2 regions of the Allorhizobium sp. nf9_anc genome follow, and region 2 is predicted to be linked to the other one. Evidence: predicted binding sites of a transcription regulator. Region 2 holds the regulator's gene; the other holds the start of a gene.
The links. Region 2 encodes HrcA, which represses chaperone genes, less so after heat shock. Its sites were predicted from a motif close to GTTAGCACTCNCNNNNNGNGAGTGCTAAC; they were not measured.
Positions count from the first base shown of each region.

Region 1: a site for HrcA is predicted at 1,911-1,939, ahead of groES (co-chaperone GroES). Genes of this name have one in related genera too.

Region 1 covers NZ_CM150481.1:2,896,777-2,900,987, forward strand. The annotation lists gene AC02Y0_RS14225 (TIGR01459 family HAD-type hydrolase) at 1-383, opposite strand, end outside; gene chrA (chromate efflux transporter) at 492-1,847, opposite strand; gene groES (co-chaperone GroES) at 1,999-2,295, shown strand; gene groL (chaperonin GroEL) at 2,364-4,004, shown strand.
Region 2 covers NZ_CM150481.1:3,462,034-3,466,244, reverse strand. The annotation lists gene hemW (radical SAM family heme chaperone HemW) at 1-382, opposite strand, end outside; gene rdgB (RdgB/HAM1 family non-canonical purine NTP pyrophosphatase) at 387-1,031, opposite strand; gene rph (ribonuclease PH) at 1,055-1,771, opposite strand; gene hrcA (heat-inducible transcriptional repressor HrcA) at 1,943-3,031, shown strand; gene grpE (nucleotide exchange factor GrpE) at 3,134-3,760, shown strand; gene ptsN (PTS IIA-like nitrogen regulatory protein PtsN) at 3,840-4,211, opposite strand, start outside.

The DNA.
Region 1 (4,211 bases), 570 kb from region 2:
CAGACGACGCAATCGGCCTCTTCCTTCGACACCACCTCGACGTCGAGACCGTCGAAGAGCGGCAGGTCGCGCTCGGGGCCTAGCAAGTAGACCTTCTTCGGGCCGGCGGCGATCAGGGTGCGGGTGACATCGCCCGAGGTGACGATACGGTCATAGGCTGTGTCGGGAACGCCGATGGCACGCAGCTGCGGGATGACGCCGATGGCAGGCCGCGGCGAGTTGGTGATCAGCACGACCGTGAGCCCCTTTTCGCGGGCGGCCGTGAGGGCTTCGCCGGCGAGCGGGAAGGCGTCGATGCCGTTATGCAATACGCCCCAGACGTCGCAGAGAATGACGTCGTAAGCGTCGGTCACGTCGCCGAGGGTGGTAATGCTGCGGGTCATCATCTGTCCTGACTGCTGAATGTGTGTCCGGTGACATGGCAAAGGACGGGCGGCAAGGCAAGGGGCAAGCGTCGCGACGCCCGAAAATGGCAGCCGTTGCCTTCAGCGTCAGAGAAGGAAACGGGCCGCCAACCCGAGTGCTCCTGCTGCGATCAGCGTCTTGCCGATGCCGAGATGGAAGCGGAAGATCATGACGGCCGAGATGACGGCGATGACCAGAGCCTGCCAGTCGAGCGAGGACCAGACCGGCTGCGGAACGGAGAGTGTCAGCGGTCCAAGATTGACCAGATCGACAGGTTCCACCCGGGTGAAGACGACATGCAGTGCGAACCAGACGGCGAGATTGAGGATGACGCCGACGACGGCCGCCGTGATCGCCGAGAGGGCTGCACTCAGCAGTCGGTTGCCGCGCAGGCGCTCGATATAGGGGGCACCGGCGAAGATCCAGATGAAGCTCGGGATGAAGGTGGCCCAGGCGGCAATGAGACCGCCAAGCAGGCCGCCGACCAGCGGATCGAGCGCCCCGCTCTGACGGAAACCGGCCAGGAAGCCGACATAGGAGAGCACGAGCACCAGCGGTCCCGGCGTCGTTTCCGCGAGTGCGAGACCATCGAGCATTTCGCCGGGTTTCAGCCAGGCATAGTGATCGACCGCGACCTGGGCGACATAGGCGAGCACCGCATAGGCGCCGCCGAAGGTGACGAGCGCCATCTTGGAGAAGAATAACTGGATCTCGGGAAGTGCGCTTTCCGGAAGGGTCAGCCACAGGATTGGCAATGGTGCCAGCCAGACGGCGATCCAGAACAGAAGTGCCGCAAGTTGGCGCATGAGGGGTGGCCGCGCGCTTACATCTTCGACGATCTCGCCAGCCGCCGAGGGAGTGCCGCGGGCATGGACAAGGCCAATTGCGGCAGCGGCAAGCACGACGAGCGGGAACGGCAAAGAGAAGAAGAAGAGCGAGATGAAGGCCGCGGCAGCGAGGCCTCGGTGAAAGCCGGTCTTCAGCGCCCGCTTGCCGATGCGGATGACAGCCTCGACGACGATGGCAAGCACGGCAGCCTTGAGCCCGAAGAAAAGGCCGGCGACGAGGCCCGTTTCCTGATAGAGCGCATAGAGCGTGGAGAGACCGAGGATGACGGCGAGGCCCGGCAGAACGAAGAGCAGGCCGGCGACGATGCCGCCGCGCACGCCATGCAGGAGCCAGCCGATATAGGTGGCGAGCTGCTGGGCTTCGGGTCCCGGCAGGAGCATGCAGTAGTTCAGCGCATGCAGATAGCGTTCCTCATTGATCCAGCGCTTTTCCTCGACGCAGATCTTGTGCATCAGCGCGATCTGCGCCGCCGGGCCGCCGAAGGACATCAGGCCGATGCGGGCAAAGGCGGAGACGAGTTCGGGAAATGTCGGTGAAACGGAAAGATCGCTGGAGGCTTCGGTTGCGTGAATGTCGGTGGATTTCGCCGGCATGCAGCAGTCCCTTTTTTCACGAGCGCGCTTGACTCGTCCGCAGGCTGTTCTTATCTCAGCCTCGCTGGCACTCTCCAGGGGGGAGTGCTAACAAAATCGATGCGATGCCCTGTCAGGGATCGCGAATGTCATTTGATCGAGGGATTAGACAATGGCAAGCACAACTTTCCGTCCGCTTCATGACCGCGTTGTAGTCAAGCGCGTCGAGTCCGAAGCCAAGACCAAGGGCGGCATCATCATTCCCGATACTGCCAAGGAAAAGCCAGCTGAAGGCGAAATCGTCGCCGTTGGCCCGGGCGCCCGCGACGAAAGCGGCAAGCAGATCGCTCTCGACGTCAAGGTCGGCGACCGCGTCCTGTTCGGCAAGTGGTCCGGCACCGAGGTCAAGCTCGATGGCGAAGACCTGCTGATCATGAAGGAAGCCGACATCATGGGCGTGATCGGCTGATTTAGCCGGATACCCCTTCTTCCTTTTTAACCAAGTCAACAATGGGCTAGAAGCCCGGGAGTTTGAACATGGCTGCTAAAGAAATCAAGTTTGGCCGCACCGCGCGCGAAAAGATGCTGCATGGCGTCGACATCCTCGCAGACGCCGTGAAGGTAACGCTCGGCCCCAAGGGTCGTAACGTCATCATCGACAAGTCCTTCGGCGCACCGCGCATCACCAAGGACGGTGTGTCCGTTGCCAAGGAAATCGAACTGGAAGACAAGTTCGAGAACATGGGCGCCCAGATGGTCCGCGAAGTTGCTTCGAAGACCAACGACATCGCCGGCGACGGCACCACGACCGCAACCGTTCTTGCCCAGGCCATCGTTCGCGAAGGCAACAAGGCCGTTGCTGCCGGCATGAACCCGATGGACCTGAAGCGCGGTATCGATCTGGCCGTTGCTGAAGTCGTCAAGGACCTCCAGGCCAAGGCCAAGAAGATCTCGACTTCGGAAGAAGTTGCCCAGGTCGGCACGATCTCGGCCAATGGCGACACGCAGGTCGGCAAGGACATTGCCGAAGCCATGCAGAAGGTCGGCAACGAAGGTGTTATCACCGTCGAAGAAGCCAAGACCGCTGAAACCGAACTCGAAGTCGTCGAAGGCATGCAGTTCGACCGCGGCTACCTGTCGCCCTACTTCGTGACCAACCCGGAAAAGATGGTCGCCGATCTCGACGACGCCTACATCCTCCTGCACGAAAAGAAGCTCTCGAACCTCCAGGCCATGCTGCCGGTTCTCGAAGCCGTCGTTCAGACCGGCAAGCCGCTCGTCATCATCGCTGAAGACGTCGAAGGCGAAGCTCTTGCAACGCTCGTCGTCAACAAGCTGCGTGGCGGCCTGAAGATCGCTGCCGTCAAGGCTCCTGGCTTCGGCGATCGCCGCAAGGCCATGCTGGAAGACATCGCCATCCTCTCGGGCGGCACTGTCATCTCGGAAGACCTCGGCATCAAGCTCGAGTCGGTCACCCTCGACATGCTCGGCCGCGCCAAGAAGGTCTCGATCACCAAGGAAAACACCACCATCGTTGATGGTGCTGGCCAGAAGTCCGACATCGAAGGCCGCGTTGCCCAGATCAAGGCGCAGATCGAAGAAACCTCTTCGGACTACGACCGCGAGAAGCTGCAGGAACGTCTTGCCAAGCTCGCTGGTGGCGTTGCCGTCATCCGCGTTGGCGGCTCGACCGAAATCGAAGTCAAGGAACGCAAGGACCGCATCGACGACGCGCTGAACGCAACGCGCGCCGCCGTTCAGGAAGGCATCGTACCGGGCGGTGGTACCGCTCTGCTGCGTTCTTCCACGAAGATCACCGTCAAGGGTGCAAACGACGACCAGGAAGCCGGCATCAACATCGTTCGCCGCGCCCTCCAGTCGCTGGTTCGCCAGATCGCCACCAACGCTGGTGACGAAGCTTCGATCATCGTCGGCAAGATCCTCGACAAGAACGAAGAAAACTACGGCTACAACGCCCAGACCGGCGAATTCGGCGACATGATCGCCATGGGTATCGTCGATCCGGTCAAGGTTGTCCGCACGGCCCTGCAGAACGCAGCTTCGGTTGCTTCGCTGCTGATCACCACCGAAGCCATGATCGCCGAACTTCCGAAGAAGGAAGCTGCTGGCGGCATGCCGGGCGGCATGGGCGGCATGGGCGGCATGGACATGATGTAAGACCTCCGGGTCTTACCATCAGGTCCATAAAAGCCGCCCATCACTTAAAGTGCTTCAGCGCGTCAAGCGCGCTGAAGTGGCGGCATGGACATGATGTAAGACGTCATGGTCTGACATCTGAGCCATCCGGTTCAGTCTTTCGGAAGGGCGGCCCTCGGGTCGCCCTTTTTGCGTTTTCGGCTCAGCCACCGCGCCCAAATTTAGCAT
Region 2 (4,211 bases):
CGCCAGCCGCCCGGTAGCCGTGGAAGCGGGTTGCCTCGACGCTGGATGGGTTCGCCTCCATCGTGATCTCGATACCATCCGGCATGTGCCAGTTGGCGGCGATCCCGTCGAGGATCGCCCCGACCGTTGATGGGTCCATCAGCGAGGGCGTGCCACCGCCCATGAAGACGCTGGTGACCGTCTTCGGGCCCGACAGCGCGCGCACGGCCTTGAGCTCGGCAAGGAAGGCCGCAACGAAACGCGCCTGATCCACCGGCTGGTGCCGCACATGGCTGTTGAAGTCACAGTAAGGGCACTTGGCCGCGCAGAAGGGCCAATGCACATAAACGCCGAAGCCGGGTTCTCCCGTGTCGGGCAGCAGCGTGAAGGACCGATCGGTCAAAGCCTCAGGCCTCCAGGCAGGTTTCGACGAAGAGCTTGAAGGCCCGTGCACGATGCGAAAGGGCCGCCGCATCGCCGGGCTTCCAGCCATGCTTCTCGTCCGCCGTCATCTCGCCAAAGGTGCGCTCATGCCCCTCCGGCTGGAAGATAGGGTCGTAGCCGAAACCGGCTGACCCACGCGGCGGCAAGGCAACGGTGCCCTCGACCTCGCCGCGGAAGAATTCCGTATGACCGTCAGGCCAGGCAAGACAGAGCACGCTGACGAAGCGGCAGGTCCGCTGCGCAGACTCGGTCGCGCCGCGCTCTGCAAGCGCCTTCTCGACCTTCTCCATCGCCATGGCGAAGTCGCGGCTGCCATCCTCGCGCTCGGCCCAGTTGGCCGTGTAGACGCCAGGCGCACCGTCAAGCGCGTCGATGACAAGGCCGCTGTCGTCGGAGAGGGCGGGCAGGCCCGAGGCCTTGGCCGAAGCCTGCGCCTTGATCGCCGCATTCTCCTCGAAGGTCGTACCGGTTTCATCCGGCTCGACGAAGTTGAGGTCCTTGGCCGACTTCGCCGAAAAGCCGAAGGGGCCAATCAGGTCGGCGATCTCAGCGATCTTGCCGGCATTGTGGCTGGCAACGACGATGGTGCGGGTGTCGAGTTTACGCATGGATGCCTCTCCGGCCTTTCGTCTCAGCCGATCGCCTGCTTCTGCAGCGCGACCAGTTCGTCGATACCGTTTCTTGCGAGGCCGAGCAGGATCAGGAATTCGTCCTGGCTGAACGGCTTGCCTTCGGCCGTGCCCTGGATTTCGACGATGCCGCCGGAACCGGTCATGACGAAGTTGGCATCGGTCTCAGCCGCCGAGTCTTCCAGGTAATCGAGGTCGATCACCGGCTGGCTGGCGAAGATCCCGCAGGAAACGGCCGCGATATGGTCCTTCAGGACCTTCTCGACCTTGATCATGCTACGGGTTTCCATCCACTTCAGGCAATCATGCAGGGCAATGAATGCACCCGTGATCGCCGCCGTGCGTGTGCCGCCATCCGCCTGGATGACGTCGCAGTCGATCGAGATCTGCCGCTCGCCGAGCGCTTCCAGGTCGACGATGGCCCGCAGCGAGCGACCGATCAGCCGCTGGATTTCCTGCGTGCGACCGCTCTGTTTGCCGGACGATGCCTCGCGGCGCATGCGCTCGCCGGTGGCGCGCGGCAGCATGCCGTATTCGGCCGTCACCCAGCCCTTGCCAGAATTGCGCAGCCATGGCGGCGTCTTTTCTTCAAGGCTCGCGGTGCACAGCACATGCGTATCGCCGAACTTCACCAGGCAGGAGCCTTCCGCATGCTTGGAAAAATTGCGCTCGAACGAAACCTTGCGCATTTGGTCGGTTTTTCTGCCGGATGGCCGCATCGTAATCTCCTGGGTTGTCTGTTGCCTTCTAAGGAGGGAGCCTGCCATTTGCAAAGAAAAACCATCCCGCAGCGCCGAGAGGCACGAAGACCCGGAATTACCGCTTGGTCATCCATCGCGCAGTGACTATATTTCCAGCATGAAACATCTGAGATCCTGTCCGCTGCGCCAATGGCATCACTGAAGACAACCGTAGCAGACGTTTCCGCGTCCCTGGACGATCGTTCCCGGGAGGTATTTCGCCGTATCGTCGAGACCTATCTCGACTCCGGTGATCCCCTTGGCTCGCGCAATCTGTCGCGCCTCCTCCCGATGTCGCTATCGCCCGCCTCCGTGCGCAACGTGATGAGCGACCTCGAAGACCTCGGCCTCATCTATGCCCCGCATGTCAGTGCCGGACGGCTACCGACGCAAGCTGGCCTGCGCTTCTTCGTCGATGCCTTCATGCAGATCGGCGATCTCTCGGACGGCGAGCGCGACGAAATCGAGCGCCAGATCCGACCGACCAGCGCCGATCAGCCGATGGAAGCCATGCTGACCGAAGCGAGCCGCATGCTCTCCGGGCTGTCGCGGGGCGCGGGCCTCGTCATTTCATCGAAGAACGATCCGATCCTCAAGCATGTCGAATTCATCCGGCTGGAGCCGACCAAGGCGCTCGCCGTTCTGGTCGGCGAGCATAACCAGATTGAAAACCGCATCATTGATCTGCCGGCCGGTGTCACCGCCTCCCAGCTGACGGAAGCGGCCAATTTCCTGAACGCCAATCTCGCCGGCCAGACGATGCGGGAACTGCGCAGCCAGATCGAGAAGCTCAAGACGCAGGTCGCAAGCGAACTCGATACCCTGTCGCAGGACCTCGTCGAGCGCGGGCTCGCGGTTTGGTCGGGCGAAGTCGCGGAAAAGCAGCCGGCACGGCTCATCGTTCGCGGTCGCGCCAATCTGCTCGAAGGCCTGGCAGGTTCCGATGACATCGATCGTCTTCGACTGCTCTTCGACGACCTGGAACGCAAGGAAAGCCTGATCGAGATCCTCGACCTTGCCGAAAGCGGACCCGGTGTGCGCATCTTCATCGGCTCGGAGAACAAGCTCTTCTCGCTTTCCGGCTCGTCCCTGATCGTCGCACCTTATAGAGACGGCGAAGACCGGATCGTCGGCGCAGTCGGCGTCATCGGCCCCACTCGGCTCAACTATTCGCGCATCGTGCCCATGGTCGACTACACCGCGCAGTTGATGGCAAGGCTCTCGCGCGGCAGTCGTTAGGCGGATTTGCCGCCAACCCTTGATTTTTTCACACCAAACCCTGATATCGGGCACGAATTCGACACCGAGAGTTCGAACACCTAAAACCATTCGGAGAACGTCATGACCGAAGAAACCAACAAGAACGGACCTGACGCGGCCGCCCACGAGGCGCACGCAACCGAAGCGGCTGAACAGCAGGCTGCAGGCGAGGAAGAGGGCGCGTCGGAACGACAGGTCGATCCCGTCGAAGCCTTGAAGGCCGAGAATGCCGACCTGCGCGATCGTTTCCTGCGCCTGGCAGCCGAGATGGACAATCTGCGCCGCCGCACGGATCGTGAAGTCAAAGATGCCAAGTCCTATGCCGTGACCGGCTTTGCCCGCGACATGCTGTCGGTTTCCGACAATCTGCGCCGCGCCATCGAGACCCTGCCGGACGAAGCCCGCGCCTCTGCCGATGCCACGATGACGGCATTGATCGAGGGCGTGGAAATGACCGAGCGCGGCATGCTGGCCACGCTCGAGCGCCATGGTGTGCGCAAGATTGAAGCTGAAGGCCAGAAGTTCGACCCCAACTTCCACCAGGCCATGTTCGAGGTTCCGAACCCGAATGTCGCCAACAACACGGTCGTCCAGGTCGTCCAGGCAGGCTACGCCATCGGCGACCGAGTTCTCCGTCCGGCCATGGTCGGCGTCGCCAAGGGTGGCCCGAAGACGGATGCCGCCTCAGAGGATAGCGCCAAGGCGTGATCGGCCGTGATCATGGTTGAATAAAAAAAGCGCCTCACGAGGCGCTTTTTTCTTGAGCTGATTGGGAGGCGTAATGGCCTCAGGCGGCGTTCGAAGCCTGTTCCTCGTTGAGGAAGGTGTAGATCGCCGATGCCGATTCGGTCGCGCGCAGCTTGGCCACGAGATCGTGGTCGCGCAGCACGCGTGCAATCCGAGACAGAGCCTTCAGATGGTCCGCACCTGCGCCTTCCGGCGCCAGCAGCAGGAAGACGAGATCGACCGGCTGGTCGTCCAGGGCCTCGAAGTCCACGGGCGTTTCCAGACGGGCGAAAATGCCGGTGATCTTGCTGATCTTGTTGAGTTTGCCATGCGGGATGGCGATGCCGTTACCCACGCCGGTCGAGCCAAGACGCTCGCGCTGCAGGATCACGTCGAAAATTTCCCGTTCCGGAATGTCGGTAAGCTTTGAGGC